Regions from separate parts of the Gallibacter sp. Marseille-QA0791 genome, predicted to be linked through region 2. Evidence: riboswitches for the same ligand, from Rfam matches in the RefSeq annotation. Region 2 holds a riboswitch; each other region holds the start of a gene.

Region 1 (3,282 bases), 1.0 Mb from region 2:
GAAGATGAAAGCGTTGAACATCGATACGAAGGAAAAGTAAGGCCTTTTCTGAAACAGACAGGCTGGTTTTCATCAGGAGGAGGAAGTGATGAGTGCGCTTAAGGATTTAAAGATACTGGATTTTTCAACGCTGCTGCCGGGGCCATATGCGTCGCTGATGCTGGCGGATATGGGGGCTGATGTTTTGAAGATAAGCTCCGCCAGCAAGCCGGATATAGTTACGGATTACCCGCCTTTTATCGAAGGTACGGATATATCGGCGTGTCAGGCGTGGCTGGGGAGGAACAAGAGGAGCATGTTTCTGAACCTGAAGACCGAGGAAGGTGTGGCCATCGTCAAGGAGCTGGTGAAGGAATACGACATCGTCCTGGAGCAGTTCCGGCCGGGCGTGATGGATAAGCTGGGCATAGGATATCAGGATCTTAAAGCTGTCAATCCGTCGGTCATATACTGTTCGCTGACGGGTTATGGTCAGACCGGACCGCTGAGGGACGCCGCCGGTCATGACATAAACTATATGGCCCGCAGCGGCATCATCTCCCATGCCGGGAGAAAAGAAGAAGGGCCGTCGCTGATGAACTTTCAGATCGCGGATATCGCGGTGGGATCGCTGAATTCCGTCATCGGCATACTGGCGGCTGTGAATCACAGGAGAAACACGGGTCAGGGCCAGTACATAGATGTCGCCATGATGGACGGATGCGTTCCATTCAACAGCATAGACGGAGCCAGCTTTCTCGTTTCAGGGAAGCAGCCTGAGCGGGAGGGTGAGCGGCTCAACGGCGGCTGCGTATACGATTATTACGAGACTAAAGACGGTCAGTACATGAGCGTAGGCTCGCTGGAGCCTCAGTTCTGGGAGCGCTTTTGCATGGCCATCGGACGTGAGGATCTGATCGAAGGCACGGTATGGCCGGAGAATGTCCACGAGGTAAAGGCGCAGATAAGAGGCATATTCAAGACGAAGACCAGGTCGGAATGGGAGGAGGTCTTCGCCCGGTATGACGCGTGTGTCCAGCCGGTGCTGGATCTGAAGGAAGCCCTCCTGGAGGATGAGCAGATAAAGGCCAGGGAGATGGTCGTCGAGGTGGAGCTGCCGCTCCACGAAGGTGTGAAGGTAAAGCAGATGGCTACTGCTGTCAAGCTCAGCGAATGTCCGTGCAGATACGAGACGGCCGGCTATCCGGCGGGGTATCACACGAGAGAGGTGATAGAGTCTCTCGGGATGGATTACTCGGAGCTTGAGAAGAAGGGCGTTTTTAAATAGGCGGGAGGATGTTTGTACTAATGTCGTGCCAGTCCGGTTCTTGCCTTTCATTCTTTGCCGGAGAGTCCCGACTTTCATTCTTAGACGGAACTTGACATTTTCCGTCTAAAGTGGTATCTTTATTGACGGTGCAGGCCGCTGAGGCCGGGCACTGAATAAAAAGGTATAACTGAATGATAGAGGTGCGGTTTTCAACAAGTAAACGGGGAAAAACCTACAGACATAGGGCCGGAGAAAAGTGAGACCGCCGAAGCGCTGCGCAGATGTCTGGGGCGCAGATGCTGGGATGTTGCAGAATATGTAGCATACTGTCACTTTTAGTGGAGAGCTATCTGGTAAAAGATAAATATTTTACGTGCCGGAAGGAAGGCTCCAAAACAGAACTGGAAACGAGACGGTCAGCTACAGAGCAGCATGTTGCTTTGTAGCTTTTTTGATGCCGCGGAAAGATACGGCTGGCAGAGTCCATATAAGACGGGACGTCGAGACGAGGGATTCGTCGGGGAGGAAATATGGTAAGCGAAAGAATAAAGAGACTCAAGGACAAATATTTCAATACGATACCGCAGATCACGGCGGAGAGGCTGGTACTGGCGACGGAAGGATATAAACAGTTTGCCGGTGACGCCGTTCCGATTTTCAGAGCCAAGGTGGTCAACCACATCATGGAAAACATGACGACGCTGATAATGGATGACGAACTTATCGTAGGGACAGAGACTAACGCTTATAAAGGGGCTAATCTCCATCCTGAGTTTCAGTCCAGTTCCTGGTATGTCAGCGATATAGACAGCTTTGCGACCAGGGAAAAGGATCCGTATTACATTTCTCCGGAGGACAGGGAAACTATACTGGAGACTCTCAGGTACTGGGAAGGCAAGTCAATGGAAGATCTGTCAGAGACGGCCATGCCGAAGAAGATCAAGGAGCTGGAAAAGGACGATATCATCTGCGTCGGCTTGGAAAACGGAGTCTCGGGCGAGACCACCTGCGATCATGAAAAGATCCTGACCATAGGATTGAAGGGCTACATAGAAGAGTGCCAGCGGAACATAGACAGCATTATCCCTCAGACTATGGAGGAACAGGCAAAGGTGGATTTCTGGAAAGCTTGTATCATCCAGAGCGAAGGGTTGATAACTTATGCCCACAGGATGGCGGACGAAGCGGAAAGACAGGCTGCTTCGTGTTCCGACGGAAAGAGGAAGAAGGAACTGCTGACTATCGCGGAAAACTGCCGTACAGTTCCGGAAAACCCGCCGAAGACTTTTTATCAGGCACTCCAGGCCATATGGTTCGTTCATGTGTATTTTTACATCGAAGTATGTACCACTGCCTGTGGATTCGGACGATTCGACCAGTACATGTGGCCGCTGTATAAAAAAGACGTGATAGACGAGAAGAATATCACCAGGGAGGAAGCGTTGGAAATGCTGGAATGTCTCTATCTCAAGACATGTGAGGTCTATGAGGTGAGGGACGACTGGTACGCTACAGCTTTCGCCGGGTATCCTATGTGGCAGACCCTGGTGGTAGGCGGTCAGACCAGAGACGGAAAGGATGCCACTAACGATCTGTCGTATCTCTGCCTGGAGGCAGCGGACGAGCTGCAGGTAAAGCAGCCTGTGATGGCAGTGAGAGTGTGGGAGAAGACTCCAGAGGATCTGATAAGGTTTGGCTGCAAGATGATACAGGAAGGGCAGGCGAATCCGGGCTTTTTCAGCGATGAAGCGGCTATCGAGATCTGCCTCAGCAAGGGCCGGGGAAGCACCATCGAAGAAGCCAGAGATTGGACCATTGTAGGATGCACTCAGCCGGCGCCGGGAGGCGGGCAGGCGGACGGTTCGCCTGACGCGGGCTATGTCAATATGGGAAAGATGATAGAATTTGTCCTTCATAACGGCGTGGATCCTGCCACCGGGAAGCTGATGGGATTGGAGACAGGTGATCCGAGGGATTTCAAAGATATAGAAGAATTCAAGGATGCTCTCAAGAAACAGATAATCCATCACTAC
Region 2 (3,282 bases):
ACTTACGGCTGGACTCTATCCTTTCATCACGACAAAAATTAGCAAAGCACCTTATACCGTTGCCGCACATAGGAGCCCTGCTGCCGTCACGGTTAAAGAACACCATTTCCAACGCCGGTTCACGTCTCACCACTATCATCCCGTCAGCGCCGACTCCCGTATTGACATCACAGACCATACGTGCAAAACCGGGATATCCGGCCTCGTCGATCTCCTTCGAGAGCTCATCTTCCCTAATTATCACAAAGCTGTTTCCGCATCCATGATATTTCGAAAACAACACCATGCCATCACCTGCCTTCTTTCATCGTACTGTCCCGACGCGCCGAGGATCTCACACTTCCAGACTGTACTGATCCGCATATGTTTCCCGCCTTATGACCAGTCTGGCTTTCCCGTCGCGGACAAACACCACTGCCGGCCTTCCCAGTCTGTTGTAATTGCTGGCCATCGAATAACCATAGGCTCCTGTGGAATAAACGACCAGCAGATCCCCGGTCTTCGCCTCCGGCAGCTTCGCGTCAGCTATCAGGACATCCCCTGATTCACAATTCTTTCCCGCTATACAATATGAGGCCGCCGGCTTTTCCGTGAGCTTTTCCGCAAGAGCGCATGTGTACTCGGCACTGTAAAGCGCCGGCCTTATGTTGTCGCTCATTCCCCCATCCACGAATATATAATTCTTATCGCCGCTCTTCTTCATATCGCCTATCGTATATAACGTATATCCGGCTTCGCCGACCACTGCTCTGCCCGGTTCCGTTATCAGCTTGGAAATAGTCACATCACTTTTTTCCAGCGCTTCCTCCGCGTATCTCACCAAACTGGCGCACATCTGTCCCAGCGGCACCGGCCTATCCTCTTCTACATATTTGATCCCGAACCCTCCGCCTATGCTCAGTTCGAAGCCGTCAACTCCCCGCGAAGCTTTTATGTCGGCCAGGAATCCTATCATCGTCCCCAGAGCCTTTTCGAAGGACTCCGCTTCCACTATCTGTGAACCTATATGACTGTGGAACCCGGCCAGCTCTATATTTTCATCAGCATCCAAAATATCCATGACCTGCTCTATCTGTGCTCTGTTCTCTATATATATACCGAATTTGGAATCCGGCTTGGATGTCATGATGTATTCGTGGGTATGCGCTGAGATCCCCGGGTTTATCCTCAAAAGCGCTTTTGCCTTTTTGCCTGCCCCGCCAGCAGCCGATACCAGCCTGTCCACTTCCATCACGTTATCTACGACGAAATAGCCTACGCCGGCTTCGAGCCCCATCTCTATCTCCTCGTTGCTCTTGTTGTTGCCGTGGAAATATACGCGCTTCATGTCGACACCAGCTTCCATGGCGCCGTATAACTCTCCTCCGCTTACCACATCCAGTCCCAGGCCCTCCCCGGAAAGGAGCCTGAACAACGCCTTCGATGAAAACGCCTTTGACGCGTATGCCACCTCTGTCTCGAATTTTTCTGATCTGAAATTTTCAACCGCGGCTCTGGCCTGCTCTGCTATTCTTCCCTCATCATAAACGTAAAGAGGTGTCCCGAACTGCTCAGCCAGCGATCTGCAGTCCACCCCTCCTATTTTCAAAACACCCATCTCTTCGCCTTTCTCTTCTTCGTCTTTTTTTGATCCACTGCATGTTCTTACTGCGCTTTTCCCTTTATCTCGCTTTCCCAGGCCCGTCATTCCGGCTGCCATCCAGCCCGCCTCGCTATAAAAAGATCCTTCCGTATCAAAAAGGTCAGCAAGGCTATACCTTACTGACCTGAAAAATCAAAATATCGTCACATAAGGATAGCACACCTGCCAAAAGCCTGACGCTTTCAGGCAGACAGTCATATGGCTGTTGACCACATGCCCACCGGGACTTCATGCCTGAAACCTCGGTTCGGCGGACTTGCCTCCGAGTGGTTCTCTGCCCGCCGGCTCCCCAGCTCTTCATCGCCTCCGCGCCTCTATCAGCTGTTGTCAGTATACTAGATATCCAATGATTATGCAAGGGTCGATTTGGGTCGGAAATACCTTTAAAAAAGCTGCCGCATCGGGATGCCCCGATACGGCAGCTTCAGTTCAACGAAAAGGCTCAGAAGCCTCTGTTCAGAAATCTCTATATCGATTTTCAGTCTTTAGGTATCGGGTCGAATTTCTTTCCTATGATAAGGAAGATAACTCCCAGAGCCAGCATGATTATGCCTGCCCATCTTGCTATCTCTATCATCAGCCAGAAATTGCTCATGATACCGGAGCCATATGTTTCAAGATAATAAGCAGGACCCCACGAGCCTTCATACCATACAAGGAAGAAGGATCCTACAGTGCAGACAAATCCGAACAGCAGGAAGAAGAATCCGAATCTCTCTATGTCGCCCAGAGCCAGCTTGGTCTTAGGGTTGATAGGATTGTTCTCAGGATCTTTCTTGTAAAGTCCGCCATATATCCACTTGCAGATAGGATAGAATATCACAGCCGCAATGATGGCGATGAATCCCAGCAGGAAATACTCCGTTCCGTTTACATAGAAGCTGATAACGCCTATGATGAGAGGGCCGCCGCAGATATATATCGGCGCCAGCTTGCTCTTTACATAGTAGAGATCTCCTCTCTTCTCAACAGGATACTCTTTTCTGATCTTTACATAAGCAAACGACAGGCCTACATAAAGGACGAACAGTACCGGCGAAAGTATCGTTACCAGTATCTCGAAGTTGAGGTTTACCAGGATGAGGTTTACCACAGCCGCCAGCACGATAGGTATTACTGGCACCTTTCTGTTCGGCGACAGCTTCGAGAGGAACTTCGGGCAGAAGTTGTCCTGACCCATCGGTATGAAGGATCTGGACGATGATGTGATCAGTGCGTTGAATATGGAGCACTGCGCTATTACTGCCGCGATCATGAAGGCGGCGCCTGCCCATGTCCCCACATGCTCAGAAAGCACTGACGAATAGTCGAGGCTGATCCCCCACTCGCTCCACGGACCAGTGGATACGATACCAGCCAATGTAGGGAGCAGATAGCTCAGCGTGATGATGACGATAGCTATCTTCATTCCCTTAGGGATGATCTGAGGATTCTCAACTTCTCCGCCCAGGAATGAGATGGCCACGTAGCCGCAGTACATCCATACTCCTATGGCAAGTCCGGTACCCCAGCTGGAGAAGGCGTTGTCCCCCTCTACCATGAACGGCTCAAACGGATCGTTGGTCCAGTTGGCAAGACCTACTACTGTTACCGCGGTAAACGCCAGCAGTATGATGATACAGAATATGGTACTTGCGATA
Region 3 (3,282 bases), 540 kb from region 2:
ATTTATGCCTATTGCGCATCGATAACAGATCCATTTTAGCATTCCCGTCGTGACGGCTTCTTTTTCTGCATGGCTTTAACGTTCCTGTAGATCACGCTTCAGCCGCAGCGTTATCATCTTCCAATGGTTTCTGCACCTTCTTTATCACTACCAATACGGCGATAAGGATGATGAGTCCCACCGGCAAGGATATCCACGCGCTTCTTGTGAATCCGGCTACGATATATGTAACAAAGGATATCGATGCTACTGTCAGGGCGTACGGCAGCTGAGTCACTACGTGAGCCATATGATTACATCTGGAACCGGCGCTGGACATGATAGTGGTATCCGAGATCGGCGAACAGTGATCTCCGCACACGGCTCCCGCCATGCAGGCCGATATGGATATTATCATCAGCTGCGGATCGCTTCCCTGGAACACTTCCACGACGATAGGTATCAGTATCCCGAAGGTTCCCCAGGATGTGCCTGACGCGAATGACAGGCCGCATCCGATGGCGAATATGATAGCCGGGAGCAGGCTCATGAAGGATCCGGCCACAGATTCGGTAGCTGTCGATACAAACACAGCCAGCCCGAGGCTGTCGGTCATAGCTTTAAGAGTCCAGGCCAGCGTAAGAATGAGGATAGGCGCTACCATGGCCTTGAAGCCCTCCGGCACGCAGTCCATGCTTTCCTTGAAGGTCAGCACACCTCTTGCCACATATATGATAACTATCACGATGAGCGCGAACACACTGCCCAGAGACAGCCCCACAGAAGCGTCACACTGGGAGAAGGACTGGACAAAGCTGGTGCCGCTGAAAAATCCCCCTGTATATATCATTCCTACTATGCATGCGATGATCAGTATTATGATAGGGAACACCAGATCTATGACCTTACCCTCGCGCTTTCCTTTCTTCTCTTCCGCAGAAAAGTCCGCGGCCTGGTCTCCCTTGGACTCCTGTATCTTATTGGCATACTCCCTCATCTTGCCATAATCGAATTTCATCCCCACGATGAGGAACATCATAGCGATAGTGAGGAGCGCGTAAAAATTGAATGGAATGGCCTGGATGAACAGAGTGAACCCGTTCTCGCCTTCCACAAACCCGGTTACGGCTGCCGCCCAGGAAGATATAGGCGCGATGATGCAGACGGGAGCTGCCGTCGAATCTATCAGATAAGCCAGCTTCGTCCTGGGTACGCCGTTAGCTTCCGCCAGCGGCGACATAACGCTCCCTACGGTGAGACAATTGAAATAATCGTCTACGAAAATCAGTATCCCCAGAACTATGGTAGCGAACTGCGCGCCCATCTTCGTCTTTATCCTGTGACTGGCCCAGGCGCCGAAAGCCTTCGATCCGCCTGATTTGTTCAGCAACGCTACGATGACGCCCAGTATCACCAGGAATACCAGTATACCTACGTTATAGGAATCCGACAGCGACGCGATTATCCCGTCGCTTATGACATGGGTCATAGTCCCTTCAAAGTTTCCGGCATAAATGACTCCACCGATCACCACGCCGATGAAAAGCGAGCTGTATACCTCCTTAGTGATTATAGCCAGCAATATAGCCGCTATAGGTGGCAATGCCGCCCATGCCGTAGCGTACAGCGCCGGTTCCCCGGCTCCATCCTCTGCAAAAGCCAGCAGAGGAAAGGCCATTACCAGCAGAGCTGCTATCATGATAATTCTGAAAGCTCTGCTTTTAACCTTCTCCATTTTATCCCTCCGATTTTACTTCATATATTAGTGTGATAACGTCTCTTCCTTCAAAATATGAAAAAACGCCATGGACACTATCGAAACAGCATCCATGGCGTTTGCTCCGCGGTTTGCTCCGCGTTTCCGCTATATCGATAGTGCTCCACTTAATGTGACAGTACGCCGCATATTTTACGGCGTCCCAGGAGCTGCGCGGGGCGCGTAAACTCCTTCGGCGAAATTTCCTTTCACCTCCACGGTATCCCGGCTTCCCTCTGCCGGACCGTGAAGGCTACTGATAAATCCCGCGCCTCTATCCGATAGTATTATTTTTTATGCGTCTGTCCTAAACCAGTTCCAGGAACGCCATCTCGGCGTTATCTCCCTGCCTAGGTCCGAGTTTAAGGATCCTCGTGTAGCCGCCCTGTCTGTCCTCGTATTTCGGTGCGATCTCATCGAACAACTTGGCTACAACGGCTTCATCGTATACATATGCCAACACCTGTCTCCTGGCGTGAAGATCGCCGCGCTTCGCAAGTGTTATCATCTTTTCTGCCTGTCTTCTGGCTTCTTTAGCTCTCGTATCAGTCGTCATGATCCTGCCCTCCCTGAAAAGGTCGGTAACAAGATTTCTCAGCATAGCTTTTCTGTGAGCTGAAGATCTGCCTAATTTTCTATATCCTGGCATCGCTGTTTCCTCCTGTATTATTTATTCTTATTCGTCACTCTGTCTGAGACTCAGCCCCAGCTCCTCGAGTTTATGTTTTACCTCGTCGAGAGATTTCTTTCCGAGGTTCCTTACCTTCATCATGTCCTCCTCACTCCTCTGAGTAAGCTCTTCTACCGTATTGATAGCAGCTCTCTTGAGGCAGTTGAAGGATCTTACCGAAAGTTCCAGCTCTTCGATGGTCATTTCGAGAGCCTTTTCCTTCTGGTTTTCTTCTTTTTCCACCATGATCTCCATGCTCTCAGTGGAATCGGTAAGCTCAACAAACAGGTTCAGATGCTCCTGCATTATCTTGGCACCTATGGACACGCCTTCACTAGGGGTGATGGAGCCATCGGTCCATATTTCCAGTATAAGCTTGTCGTAATCCGTCACCTGACCTACTCTAGTGTTCTCCACCGTGAAATTCACCTTTCTTACAGGCGTATAGATGGAATCAGTAGGGATGACCGAAATCGGTGTGTTCTCGTCTTTGTTCATCTCCGCAGGAACATATCCTCTTCCCCTGGCCAGATTGATCTCCATTATGAGTGTAGCATTTTCCTCGAGAGTCGCTATATGAAGATCCTGGTTGAATATCTCCACATCCGCGTCTCCCAGGATGTCAGCCGCAGTGACCTCCTTAGGCCCTATAGCATTTATCAGCACTCTCTTGGTATTTTCTCCGTTGAGCTTTATCGCCAATTTTTTGAGATTCAATATGATCTCGGTAACGTCCTCTTTGACGCCCGGAATGGTCGAAAACTCGTGAAGGATACCGTCGATCTTAACGGAAGTAACGGCAACACCTGGCAATGAGCTCAGAAGAATTCTTCTCAGGCTGTTCCCTAAAGTAGTACCATATCCTCTTTCAAGAGGC

The links. A riboswitch is a leader RNA that binds a small molecule or an ion and turns the genes downstream of it on or off. The one in region 2 is predicted to bind lysine.
Region 1: it holds a riboswitch for lysine, as region 2 does, so the genes downstream of both, ACQY69_RS03075 (glycyl radical protein) here and lysA (diaminopimelate decarboxylase) in region 2, are expected to answer to the same signal.
Region 3: it holds a riboswitch for lysine, as region 2 does, so the genes downstream of both, ACQY69_RS10375 (Na+/H+ antiporter NhaC family protein) here and lysA (diaminopimelate decarboxylase) in region 2, are expected to answer to the same signal.

Annotation. Positions count from the first base shown of each region.
Region 1 covers NZ_CBCPMH010000001.1:665,964-669,245, reverse strand. The annotation lists gene ACQY69_RS03085 (sigma-54-dependent Fis family transcriptional regulator) at 1-40, shown strand, start outside; gene ACQY69_RS03080 (CaiB/BaiF CoA transferase family protein) at 89-1,267, shown strand; lysine riboswitch at 1,437-1,606, shown strand; gene ACQY69_RS03075 (glycyl radical protein) at 1,780-3,282, shown strand, end outside.
Region 2 covers NZ_CBCPMH010000001.1:1,695,111-1,698,392, forward strand. The annotation lists gene dapF (diaminopimelate epimerase) at 1-286, opposite strand, end outside; gene lysA (diaminopimelate decarboxylase) at 335-1,699, opposite strand; lysine riboswitch at 1,789-1,967, opposite strand; gene ACQY69_RS07880 (APC family permease) at 2,121-3,282, opposite strand, start outside.
Region 3 covers NZ_CBCPMH010000001.1:2,239,980-2,243,261, reverse strand. The annotation lists gene ACQY69_RS10375 (Na+/H+ antiporter NhaC family protein) at 92-1,714, opposite strand; lysine riboswitch at 1,845-2,020, opposite strand; gene rplQ (50S ribosomal protein L17) at 2,043-2,384, opposite strand; gene ACQY69_RS10365 (DNA-directed RNA polymerase subunit alpha) at 2,412-3,282, opposite strand, start outside.